One region of the Arthrobacter dokdonensis genome, then DNA from elsewhere that is predicted to be linked to it. Evidence: predicted binding sites of a transcription regulator. Region 1 holds the regulator's gene; the other holds the start of a gene.
The links. The regulator LexA, encoded in region 1, represses DNA repair genes until DNA is damaged. The targets are predictions, from matches to a motif close to TCGAACANNTGTTCGA.

Region 1 (5,387 bases):
CCCGTAGTCCAGGACCGTGACGGCCGGCCGCGGGGCGGGTTGCGCCGCTGTCCCGCTCACAAGAGCCCCTTGGTGGACGGGATGCCGGTGACGCGAGGGTCCTTTTCCACGGCGGACCGCAGGGCGCGGGCAAAGGCCTTGAACTGGGATTCGACAATGTGGTGCGGATCCCTGCCTGCGATGACTGTCATGTGGAGGCAGATCCGTGCGTGCAGGGTGATGGCCTCAAAGACGTGCCGGGTCAGTGACCCGGTGAAGTGGCCGCCGATGAGATGGTATTCCTGGCCCGCCGGCTCGCCGCTGTGGACCAGGTACGGACGGCCGGATACATCGACCACCGCGTTGGCCAGCGCCTCGTCCAGCGGGATCGTGGCCTCGCCGAAGCGCCGGATTCCGGCCTTGTCGCCGAGGGCCTCGCGCAGCACCTCGCCCAGCGAGATCGCCACGTCTTCCACCGTGTGGTGGGCGTCGATGTCAGTGTCCCCGGTGGCCTTGACCTTCATGTCGATCAGCGAGTGCTTGGAGAGCGCCGTGAGCATGTGGTCGTAGAACGGCACGGACGTGTCGATCTCCGAAACCCCAGTGCCGTCCAGGTTGATTTCGACCAGCACGCTGGATTCACTCGTGGCGCGTTCCAGGCGTGCCGTGCGTCCCCGGCCGGGCTGCGGGCGGTTCTCGGTCATGGTTCAACGGTCCTTTGCTTCGTCGGGCGCCTGCTGCCGGGCATGGCATGGCACCGGCAACTTTGGTGTTGGTGTACCACCAGTTTAGACGCACTGGCGGTGTGCCCTGCCCGGCCCAGCGGCGGCCACGGGCGTCAGCGGGGCACGACGCCGGGCCGGTCCCAGGGCTATTTCGCCAGGATGGCGCGCAGTCCGTCAAGGAAGGCGCTGGTCTCGGCCTCCGTGCCGGCGGTGACCCGCAGGTGGCCGGCGATCCCGACGTCACGGATCAGCACGCCGGCGGCAAGCAGCTGTTCCCAGACGGAGGCCGGGTCCGCGAGGCCGCCGAAAAAGACGAAGTTCGAATCGGACGGGGCCGGCGCGAGGCCCATCCGCACCAGTTCGTCCACGATGCGGTCGCGCTGGACCTTGATGGCCTCCACGTTGGCGAGCAGCGCGTCCGAGTTTCGGAGGGCCGCGACAGCGGTTGCCTGGGTGATCGCGGAGAGGTGGTAGGGCAGGCGCACAAGCCGGACGGCGTCGGAAATCTCGGGCGCTGCCGCGAGGTAGCCCACCCGGGCACCAGCCAGGGCGAAGGCCTTGCTCATGGTGCGCGACACCACCAGGCGAGGACGCCCCTCGAGCAGGGCCAGGGCGCTCCGCGTGCCTGCGTGGGCGAACTCAGCGTAGGCCTCATCGACGATCACGATCGCCTCGGAGGCCTCCCCGGCCTCATAAACAGCCTCGACGACGTCCAGTCCCAGGGCCGTGCCCGTCGGGTTGTTGGGTGAGCAAAGGAACACCACGTTGGGGGCGAGGGACCGCACCTGCTCGGCGGCGGACGCCGCGGAAAGGCTGAAGCCGTTCCCCCGGGTGCCTGCGACGTAGGCGGTGCCGGTACCGCTGGCCAGCAACGGGTACATCGAATAAGTGGGGGGAAATCCCATGGCGCTGCGTCCGGGGCCCCCGAACGCCTGGAGGAGCTGCTGGAGGACCTCGTTCGAGCCGTTGGCGGCCCAAATGTTGTCTGCCGTCAGGCCGTGGCCCAGATATGCGGCGAGGGCCCTGCGCAGTTCGGTGAACTCCCGGTCCGGGTAGCGGTTCAGCCCGTCCAGTTCATCCGCAACGGCCTTGAGGATGGCTTCCTTGGCATCCAGCGGAACGCCGAAGGTGTTCTCATTGACGTTGAGGAGGATGGGAACGTCCAGCTGCGGGGCGCCATAGGGATGCTGGCCGCGCAAATCGTCGCGAAGCGGCAACTGGCTGAGGCGTTCAAACTGGTCCATGCTTCCAGTTTAAGTGGCAGGGCCGTGGGAAGAGAACTTGTGACGTCCCATGCCCCCCCGACCTGTACCCATCACGCCCCGCAGGGAGCGGGTGGTGGGCCCACAGCCGCGAGGGACCCGCTGGGAGCCTGCGAGCAGTGGGAGCGGGTGGTGGGCCCACAGCCGCGAGGGACCCGCTGGGAGCCTGCGAGCAGTGGGAGCGGGTGGTGGGCCCACAGCCGCGAGGGACCCGCTGGGAGCCTGCGAGCAGTGGGAGCGGGTGGTGGGCCCACAGCCGCGAGGGACCCGCTGGGAGCCTGCGAGCAGTGGGAGCGGGTGGTGGGCCCACAGCCGCGAGGGACCCGCTGGGAGCCTGCGAGCAGTGGGAGCGGCTGGGGACTATTTGCCCAGCGGCACGTACAGGCGCTGTCCGGCCTGGAGGACGCCGCTGCCTAGTTCGTTCAGGGTCACAATGTCGGCCACGACGTCACGGACGTCACGGGTGGAGTCAGCGGCCGCCGCGATGGACCACAGGCTGTCGCCCTGGAGCACAGTGACGGGTACGGTGGACGCGGCCAGGCCCGCGGCACTGTCCTTGGTGGCCGCATTCGCGGGGCTGGCCAGGGAGCCCAGCACGAACGCCAACAGAGCAAACGCCAGGACGGCTGTGACCGCCAGGGCAGGAAGCCCCAGCAGCAGCATGCGGCCGCGGCGCGTCAGCCGCAGCGGCATGGTTGCGGGCGCCTGGAAGGCCGCCGCTCCGACGGGGCTTGCATGGGAAATCACCAATGCACTCATGACTTTGTTCCTTTCGCGCCAGGGGCCTGTCACCTGTGGTCCCAGGGGGAACCGCAAAAGCTTCTGGCGACCGGACTTCCATACGCTGTTCGTTCGATAGAACATATGTTCTATCTTCGTAGTATCAGTTTTAGCATCTATTAACGACTCCTGCCAAGACTCGATAGAACAAATGTTTGAAATTCGTCCATCGCGGGCTTAATCTTGAGGTACAGGATGCGCCAACAGGAGCCAACAGGAGCAGTCCACCAGCAGGCACTGACATTGAGCGGGCCCGGAGTTGCACCGAGCGGCACCGGGCGGCACCGACCCAGAGCAGGCACCGACATTATTGGCTGCATCCGCAGAAAGGATCGAAGGAACATGGCACTACCCGAACCTCCGCATCGAATCCCGCAGGCTCCCAGCCGGGCCGGCATGAAAGGGCTGACGGTGCGGCAGAAGAAGATTCTGGAATGCATCCAACGCTCCATCGCCGACAAGGGATATCCGCCGTCCATGAGGGAGATTGGCGACGACGTGGGACTGGCAAGTCTCTCCAGCGTCACCCACCAGCTCACACAGCTCGAACGCCACGGCTACCTGCGCCGCGACCCCAAGCGCCCGCGCGCCATGGAAGTGCTCATCCCCCTGGTCATCGACAACGGCGTCGTGGCCATCGAAGGCGTCAACGAGCCGGAACAGGTCCGCAGTTCCAATGGCCTGAACTTTGCCCAGCTGAGCAGTTCCTCGGACACTGCCTTTGTCCCGCTTGTGGGCCGGATCGCAGCGGGCGGGCCCATCCTCGCGGACCAGGTGGTTGACGACATCATGCCCCTCCCGCGCCAGATTGTGGGCAGCGGTGAGCTGTTCATGCTCAAGGTGGCCGGCGATTCCATGATTGACGCCGCAATCTGCGACGGAGACTGGGTGGTTGTCCGCCGGCAGAACTCGGCCAACAACGGTGACATTGTCGCCGCCCTGCTGGAGGACGAAGCAACGGTCAAGACCTTCCGCCAGCGCGACGGACACACGTGGCTGCTGCCACAGAACACGCGATACGAGCCCATCCTCGGTGACGAGGCCACGGTCATGGGCAAGGTCGTCTCCGTCCTCCGCAGCCTGTAGACGTTCCCCGCGGGACCCAGCAGCGCCCCCGGCAACCAGGCCGGGGGCGCTTCCGTGTTGTTGACGTGCGCGAACCGAAGCGGCGGAGCCGGCATTTTTTGTAGGAGGCGTAATGGAGACGCCAAAGGCCGCCCGCGGCCGACGCGTCGGATAGCCGACGGAAAAATGTCGGGCCGGCGCCGCAAACGGCGAAGCGGCTACTTCCCGGACAGCCTTTGGAGCGCCGCGAGGGCCACGGAGCGGTCCTTGGTGGACCAGAACGGCGGCAGGGCGGCACGCAGAAAGCCGCCGTAGCCGGCGTTTGCCAGACGGGAATCGAGGACCGCCACCACGCCGCGGTCGCTGCTGGAACGGATCAGCCGGCCCACGCCCTGTGCCAGCCGGATGGCGGCATGCGTTGCGGAAATGGCGATGAACCCGTCCCCGCCGCTTTGGGCCACGGCCCGCGCACGTGCTGTCACGAGGGGGTCGTCCGGACGCGGGAACGGGATCCGGTCGATGACCACCAGCCGGCAGGAAGCGCCTTGGACGTCCACTCCCTGCCACAAGGACATGGTGCCAAACAGGCACGTGTCCGGCTCGTCGGAAAACTCCTTGATGAGCCCGGCCATGGACGAATCCCCTTGGCACAGGATCCTGACCTTGAGCTTTTTGCGCAGCTTTTCCGCGGCGTCCTCCGCCGCCCTCCGGGAGGAGAAGAGCGCCAAGGTACCGCCGCCGGCGGCAGTGATGAGCGCCTCCAACTCGGCCAGCTGTTCGGGAGAATTGCCGAAGCCCGGCTTGGCCAGGTGAGCCGCCACGTACAACATGCCCTGTTTGGGGTAGTCAAACGGTGAGCCGACGTCGGCTCCCGTCCAGGCCGGTGCGTTCGCACCCAGCAGGCCAAGGCCGCCGGCCGTGGCCTGGAACGACTCGCCGATGGCCAGGGTGGCGGAGGTGAGCACCACTGTATGGTCGGAAAAGAGGCCCTCACGGAGTTTGCCTGCCACGCTGAGCGGGGCAATGTTGATGACGGGAGGTTCGCTGTCGTCGGCCTTTTGGTAGCCCTTGCCCGGGGCAAATGTTCCGGTCCGGGCGGTCCACACCACTTCGCGGGCATCCCGGGCGGTGAGCAGCCGTTCGCACAGGTCAAAGATCAGGTTCAACCGCGACCTGGCAATGGACCGGCCACCGTCCGCCGCTGCATTGCCGTCCGGCTTGGAGTCGGAGAGTGCCACGCGTGCGGCGTCGCGCAACTGTTCGATGGCGGCGGTGTGTTCCTCATTGAGCCCGTTGGGCAGCAGCCCGCTGGGCGTGCCGGAAAAGGCCATGTCCAGGGCCGTCGCGGCGGCGTGGAGCGCCTCCACCGAGACGCCGGTGTGCTTGCGTGTGCTTGATGCCGCGGCCTGGACCATCTGCACGGACAGCTGGCCGGTGACGGCCCCGGTGACGCGGTCCTGGAGCTCGTGGGCCTCGTCCACCACCACGACATCGTAGTCGGGCAGCACCGCAATGCCTTCAAAGGCGCTGATGGCCAACATGGCGTGATTGGTCACCACGATGTCCGCCTCGGCGC
Region 2 (5,387 bases), 1.6 Mb from region 1:
ATCAAGGGTGACCTGACCGGCCTAGCCACCGCGGCCCCAGGCAGCGACAAGCTGACGGCGCGCACGCAGGCCATCGGCCAGCAGTGGGAGTCGAAGGCGTTTCCGGTGGAGTTCCTGGCCCTGGGCGGTGCCGGCAACGGCGTGCCGGTCCGGGCCACCGTCACCAGCTTCGGCCCCATTCTGCTTTCCCGCGTCCTGGGCCTGAACGAAACGCAGGAATCCAGCCTCCAGCTCGTCTTCCACTACGCGGATACCAAAGGCCTGGAGCTCTACGACCTGAAGGACCTGCGCGCCGTCATCCAGTTCCTCACCTCCGACGAGGGCAAGGCGGACCTGGCGGAGCTGGGAGGGCTGTCCAAGGCGACGGCCGGCGTCATCCTGCGCAACCTCATCACCCTGGACGCCCAGGGCATGGGCGGGTTCTTCGGCATGCCGGAATTCGATACCGCCGAACTGCTGCGCACAGCCCCGGACGGCCGCGGCGTCATCACCTGCCTGGAACTGCCCAGCGTGCAGGACAAGCCGCTGCTGTTCTCCACTTTCCTCATGTGGCTGCTCGCCGACCTGTTCCGCGACCTCCCCGAGGTGGGCGACGCCGACAAGCCCAAGCTGGTGTTCTTCTTCGACGAGGCCCACCTTCTGTTCACCGGTGCCAGCAAGGCCTTCCTGAACGCCATCACCCAAACCGTGCGCTTGATCCGCTCTAAGGGCGTGGGCATTTTCTTCGTTACCCAGACCCCCAAGGACGTCCCCGGCGACGTCCTTGCCCAGCTGGCCAACCGTATCCAGCACGCCCTGCGCGCCTTCACCCCGGACGACGCCAAGGCTCTCAAAGCCACGGTTTCCACGTTCCCTGTCAGCAGCTACGACCTCGAGGAAGTCCTCACCTCCGCCGGCATTGGCGAGGCCGTGGTCACGGTCATGAATGAAAACGGCGCCCCGACCCCGGTGGCCCTGACCCGCATGCGCGCGCCCGGCTCCGTCATGGGTCCCAGCCCGGACGGCACCGTCAAGGCCGTCGTCGGCGCCTCCGCCCTGCTGCCCACCTATGGAACTGCCGTGGACCCCGTCTCCGCGTATGAGAAATTGGAATCCCGGGCTGCGTCCCCCGCGACGGGCCCCGCCGTGGGCGCCCCTCTCCCGCCACCGCCCCCCGCCACGCTTTCTGCGCCCAGGAACGACGGCGGCGGCATGGGTGCCGAGGTCCTGGACGCCTTGGGCGGCGCCCTCGGAGGCGGCGTGAAAAGCATGATCCGATCGATGGGATCGCAACTGGGCCGCAACCTCATGCGCGACATGTTCGGCACTGCACCGCGCCGGAGACGGCGGTAACAAGGGCGAAGTCCGCAGGGTCCGGTGTCACATGCCCACAACCGCGCTGCGGCCGATTCCAATGCCCGGAGTCCTAGACGGTACAGTGGACGGCGTGAAGAACGGGGCCAAACTCATCAAGATCGCCGCCGCGTGGCTGCTGATACTGATGCTCGCCATGGCCGCGGCCATTGTCACCATCACCGCGGTGAACAACAATTCCTTTGGACCTGCGCGGACGGTTGAAAATTACTTGGACGCCCTCCGTGCCGGCGACGGCGCTAAGGCGTTGGGACTGCTGCACGGCAGGGTCCCGTCAGCCAACGCAGCCGTTCTGGACGGAGCCGGACTGGCCAAGTCGCAGGAGGACTTGAAGGACGTCACCATTGGCGAGCCCGTTGACGCCGGCAACCACCAGCAACAGGTCACCGTCAGCTACACCATCGACGGCAAGTCGCTGTCGACCCCCTTCAAGCTGGTCCCCGGTCCGAAGCGCTGGCTGTTCTTTGACAGCTGGAGCATCGCGCCCACCACGCTGCCGATCATCGACGTGTCCGTGGTCAACGCCAACCAGGCCTCGGTCAACGGCGTGGACGTGAACATGCCGAACGGAAAGAACGCTTTTGCCGTGTTTTACCCGGGCAGCTACGAGGCCGAATACAAGTCACCGTTGTTCGCCGCCCCCGCCGTCAAACGCAGCGTGACGGGCCCGGTGGACGCCGTTCCCGCCGTCGCACTTGCCACCGGACCCACCAGCGACCTACTGTCCCAGGTGGGCTCCACTGTCCACAAGTACCTCGACGCGTGTGCCAAGCAGGCGGTGCTCATGCCAGCGAACTGCCCCATGAGCGCGGCTACGGAGAACCGCGTGCTGTCCGCCGTGAAGTGGAGCATCGTGGACTACCCCACCGTGTCCATCACCCCGTATGGCGGCAAGTGGATCATGGCCCCGCTGACGGTCAAGGCCCGGGTCCAGTACAAGGAGCAGGACCTGTTCACCGGCACCGTCGCGCCCTTCCAGCACGTGGAGGACTTCGGCTTTACGGCCAAGCTGGCCATCGAGGGCAATTCGGTCGGCGTCACCCCGGTGGTCAGCTACTAATTCCCGGGTGGATCTCCAGCGCAGCCAGTCGAGTTTGTCCTGGCGGCCGGGGCGGTCGAACCTCAGATGATGAGCCTCGAAACCGTTGGGTGGGCTGGTCGTATTCCGTGGTTGAGCCGGCTGCTTGCGGTGATCCGGCGTGTTCCCGCCGTCTCCGGGACGGACCGATGGTGTCGTTGCTTCCTCCACAGGCAGGGCTGCACTCCAAATAGCACACATGTTCTAATGATCATTATTTTTGTCAGTGGTACCCGTTAGAGTTGCGGGTATGGAAGCAATGGCGGGGAGGCCGGGCAATCCCGGTTCCACACAGGACGGCAGGGACGCCGGCGGGCATGTCCGCCGGCTGATCGCCCTTGCCGAGGCCCTGACCCGCTCCGCGGCGGCGGCTTCCACGGCCGCCACCCCCGGCCCGGGCACTGCGGGAGCCAGCCCGGCCATCACCGGTGGCCCGGCCATCTCCGGCCCGGGCGTTGCGGGAGCCGGCCCGGCCACCTTCGCTGCGGCCGGGTCCGGGCACGTGGCCGCGCCCGCTGCCGGGCCGGCCGCCGGGCCGGCCTCCGGGCCCGGGTCCGGCGCAGCGGCGCCCGGGGCGTGCGCGCCGGTTGACGGTCGGCGCCTCACGGCCCCGCTGGGCATGGACATGGGGTCCCTCAGCGACGCCCAGGCCGTGTCCTGGGCGCAGGAACTGGAGCACCTGGGCGCCTTCCTGGCCGCTTTGCAGGTCCAGGCCGCCGGGGACCTGGCCGGGCGGGTGCGCGCGGGACGCTTTGACGGGGTCAAGCTCCCCACGGACCTTTTCGGCACCAGCCTGAAGCTGGGCCGCAGCGAAGCGGGGCGGCGGCTGCGCCTGGCCGGGAAGTTCCTGCCCGCCACCGACGAACTGACCCTGGCCACCACCCCCGCCGCGCAACCAGTGGCAGCGGCAGCCTTCTTCGCCGGCGAACTCTCCCTTGAGCGGGCACTGACCGTTTCGCGCTACACCGAGGAAGCCCGCCACCTCGCCGACGGCGGCCGGATCCCCGCCCAGACCGCCAGCGAGGTCGAGGAAACCCTGACCGGCTACGCCCGCGCCATGGACCCCGACTCCCTCGCCCGGGTCGGACTCCGGGTGGTGAACGTGCTCGATCCCGACGGCCAGCAACCCACCGAGGGAGAACTGCTGGCCAAACAGGGCATCACCTTCCGCCAGCCACGCCGCGGCCTGGTCCACTTTGAAGGCTGGGCCACCGTGCCCCAATACGAGACCTGGATGGCAGGCATCGGATCCGCCGCCAACCCCCGCCAACACACCGACCCCGGCGCGGACCCCGCATCCGGCAACGGCGGCACCTTCGAATCCACCCGGGCTGGGGATGACGTGATGCCCGGGCAAATGCTCCTGGACGGCCTCCTCACCCCCAGCGAAAAGCCTGAAGTCCAGGACACCCGGGACAACCAGGACAACCAGGACAACCAGGACACCCAGGACGGCCGGGACAGCCGGGACGGATGCGGCGGCGAAGGCGGGGAAAACCCGGGCGGCGCAGCCTCCCCGTGGCCACCGGCAGGCCAGGGCCCGGCCCCGGACTGGGCCCAGGAACCCGGCAGTGCAACCGGCGGTGCAACCAACGCGGACAATGAAACCGCGGCGCCGTGGCCACACCTGGTCAACGGCATCCAGGTGCCCGAGCCCGGCTCCGATGAGGAACTTCCCGAACTGGACCCGATCGACCCCGCCTGCACCAATCCCGTCGTGGCAGATAGGCGCACCCGCGCCCAAAAACTCCTCGACGGCACCATCGACGGCATCAAGCTCGCCGCCCGCACCGGCAGGCTGCCCATGAACGGCGGCCTGAAACCCCAACTGTTCATCTCCACCACCGAAACCGACCTCCAACGCCGCACCCGGTGCGGACAACCCGGCGGCATCGCCTTCCTGCCCTACAGCGGACCCCAGCCCCTGGCCCTCTTCACCACAGAACTCTGCGACGCCGACGTGACCACCATGATCCTGGGCAACGGCCAGGACATCCTCAACGTCGGCCGCACCCAACGCCTCTTCACCGCCGCACAACGCAAAATCCTCATCGCCCGCGACAAGGGCTGCACCTTCCCCCACTGCCGAAGAACAGCCATGACCACCGACGCCCACCACATCGTGCCCTGGGCCGACGGCGGCGAGACCAACATCTCCAATGCCGCCTTGCTCTGTACCCTGCACCACCACGCGGTCCACGACGGCTCCTGGAGCGTCGAACTCATCAACGGCACACCCTGGTTCACCCCCAGCTACAAGATCGACCCCACACGAACCAAACTCCGCAACCCCTACCACCACGGCCTCCCCACCACCGGAAGCTGACCACCACCGTTCAAACCCTGCCTGCGCCCCGGGCACCGGGACCCAGGTGCCGCGACTAGAAGCAGCAGACTAGGACGACCAGCGCAAAGAGGCCGCGACCAGCACGGCAAGAAGCAGCGGACCTTACGACCCCGGCCAGCCCGTGTGCCTACACCGTGGATACTGGAACGGCTGGGTTCCGTTGCCGGAGTCTCGTCCGGCGCAGGGGGAGATCAGTCCATTCCGCGCAGGTCCAGGACCAGCTCGCTGGCACCGTCCGCGGAGAGCAGCACCGGGATACCCCAGTCCTGCTGGTACAGGTGGCAGGCGGCGTGGTCCGGGATCTCACCGCTGGCATCCTCCGGGCCGTCACAGGCTGCGGCGCGCGCGGTCAGGTGCAGGACACCCTCGGGGACGTCAGGGGATAGAACCAGCGTGCGAGAGAGGCCCACGGACGTGCCAGCGCCGGAGACCAGCAGTTCCGGCGGCGTGGAGGAGACCTTCAACTGCGTGGGATCGCCCCAGCGGTCGTCCAACTTCTGCCCGGTCGGGGCCGAGAAGCGTACCGCGAGGGCCAGCTCACCGCTGGCCACAGGGGTCCTCGGGCGCTGGGTCTGCACAGATCCCTCATCAACCTGCAGGGCGTTCTTG

Region 2: DMB86_RS01410 (HNH endonuclease signature motif containing protein) is a predicted target of LexA. The motif match lies at 2,623-2,638, and genes of this name have one in related genera.

What each region holds. Positions count from the first base shown of each region.
Region 1 covers NZ_CP029642.1:1,911,104-1,916,490, reverse strand. The annotation lists gene hisH (imidazole glycerol phosphate synthase subunit HisH) at 1-60, opposite strand, end outside; gene hisB (imidazoleglycerol-phosphate dehydratase HisB) at 57-683, opposite strand; gene DMB86_RS08530 (histidinol-phosphate transaminase) at 851-1,948, opposite strand; gene DMB86_RS08525 (LysM peptidoglycan-binding domain-containing protein) at 2,327-2,725, opposite strand; gene lexA (transcriptional repressor LexA) at 3,089-3,832, shown strand; gene DMB86_RS08515 (ATP-dependent DNA helicase) at 4,030-5,387, opposite strand, start outside.
Region 2 covers NZ_CP029642.1:302,514-307,900, forward strand. The annotation lists gene DMB86_RS01400 (helicase HerA-like domain-containing protein) at 1-1,332, shown strand, start outside; gene DMB86_RS01405 (zinc ribbon domain-containing protein) at 1,418-2,413, shown strand; gene DMB86_RS01410 (HNH endonuclease signature motif containing protein) at 2,682-4,757, shown strand; gene DMB86_RS01415 (NHL domain-containing thioredoxin family protein) at 4,970-5,387, opposite strand, start outside.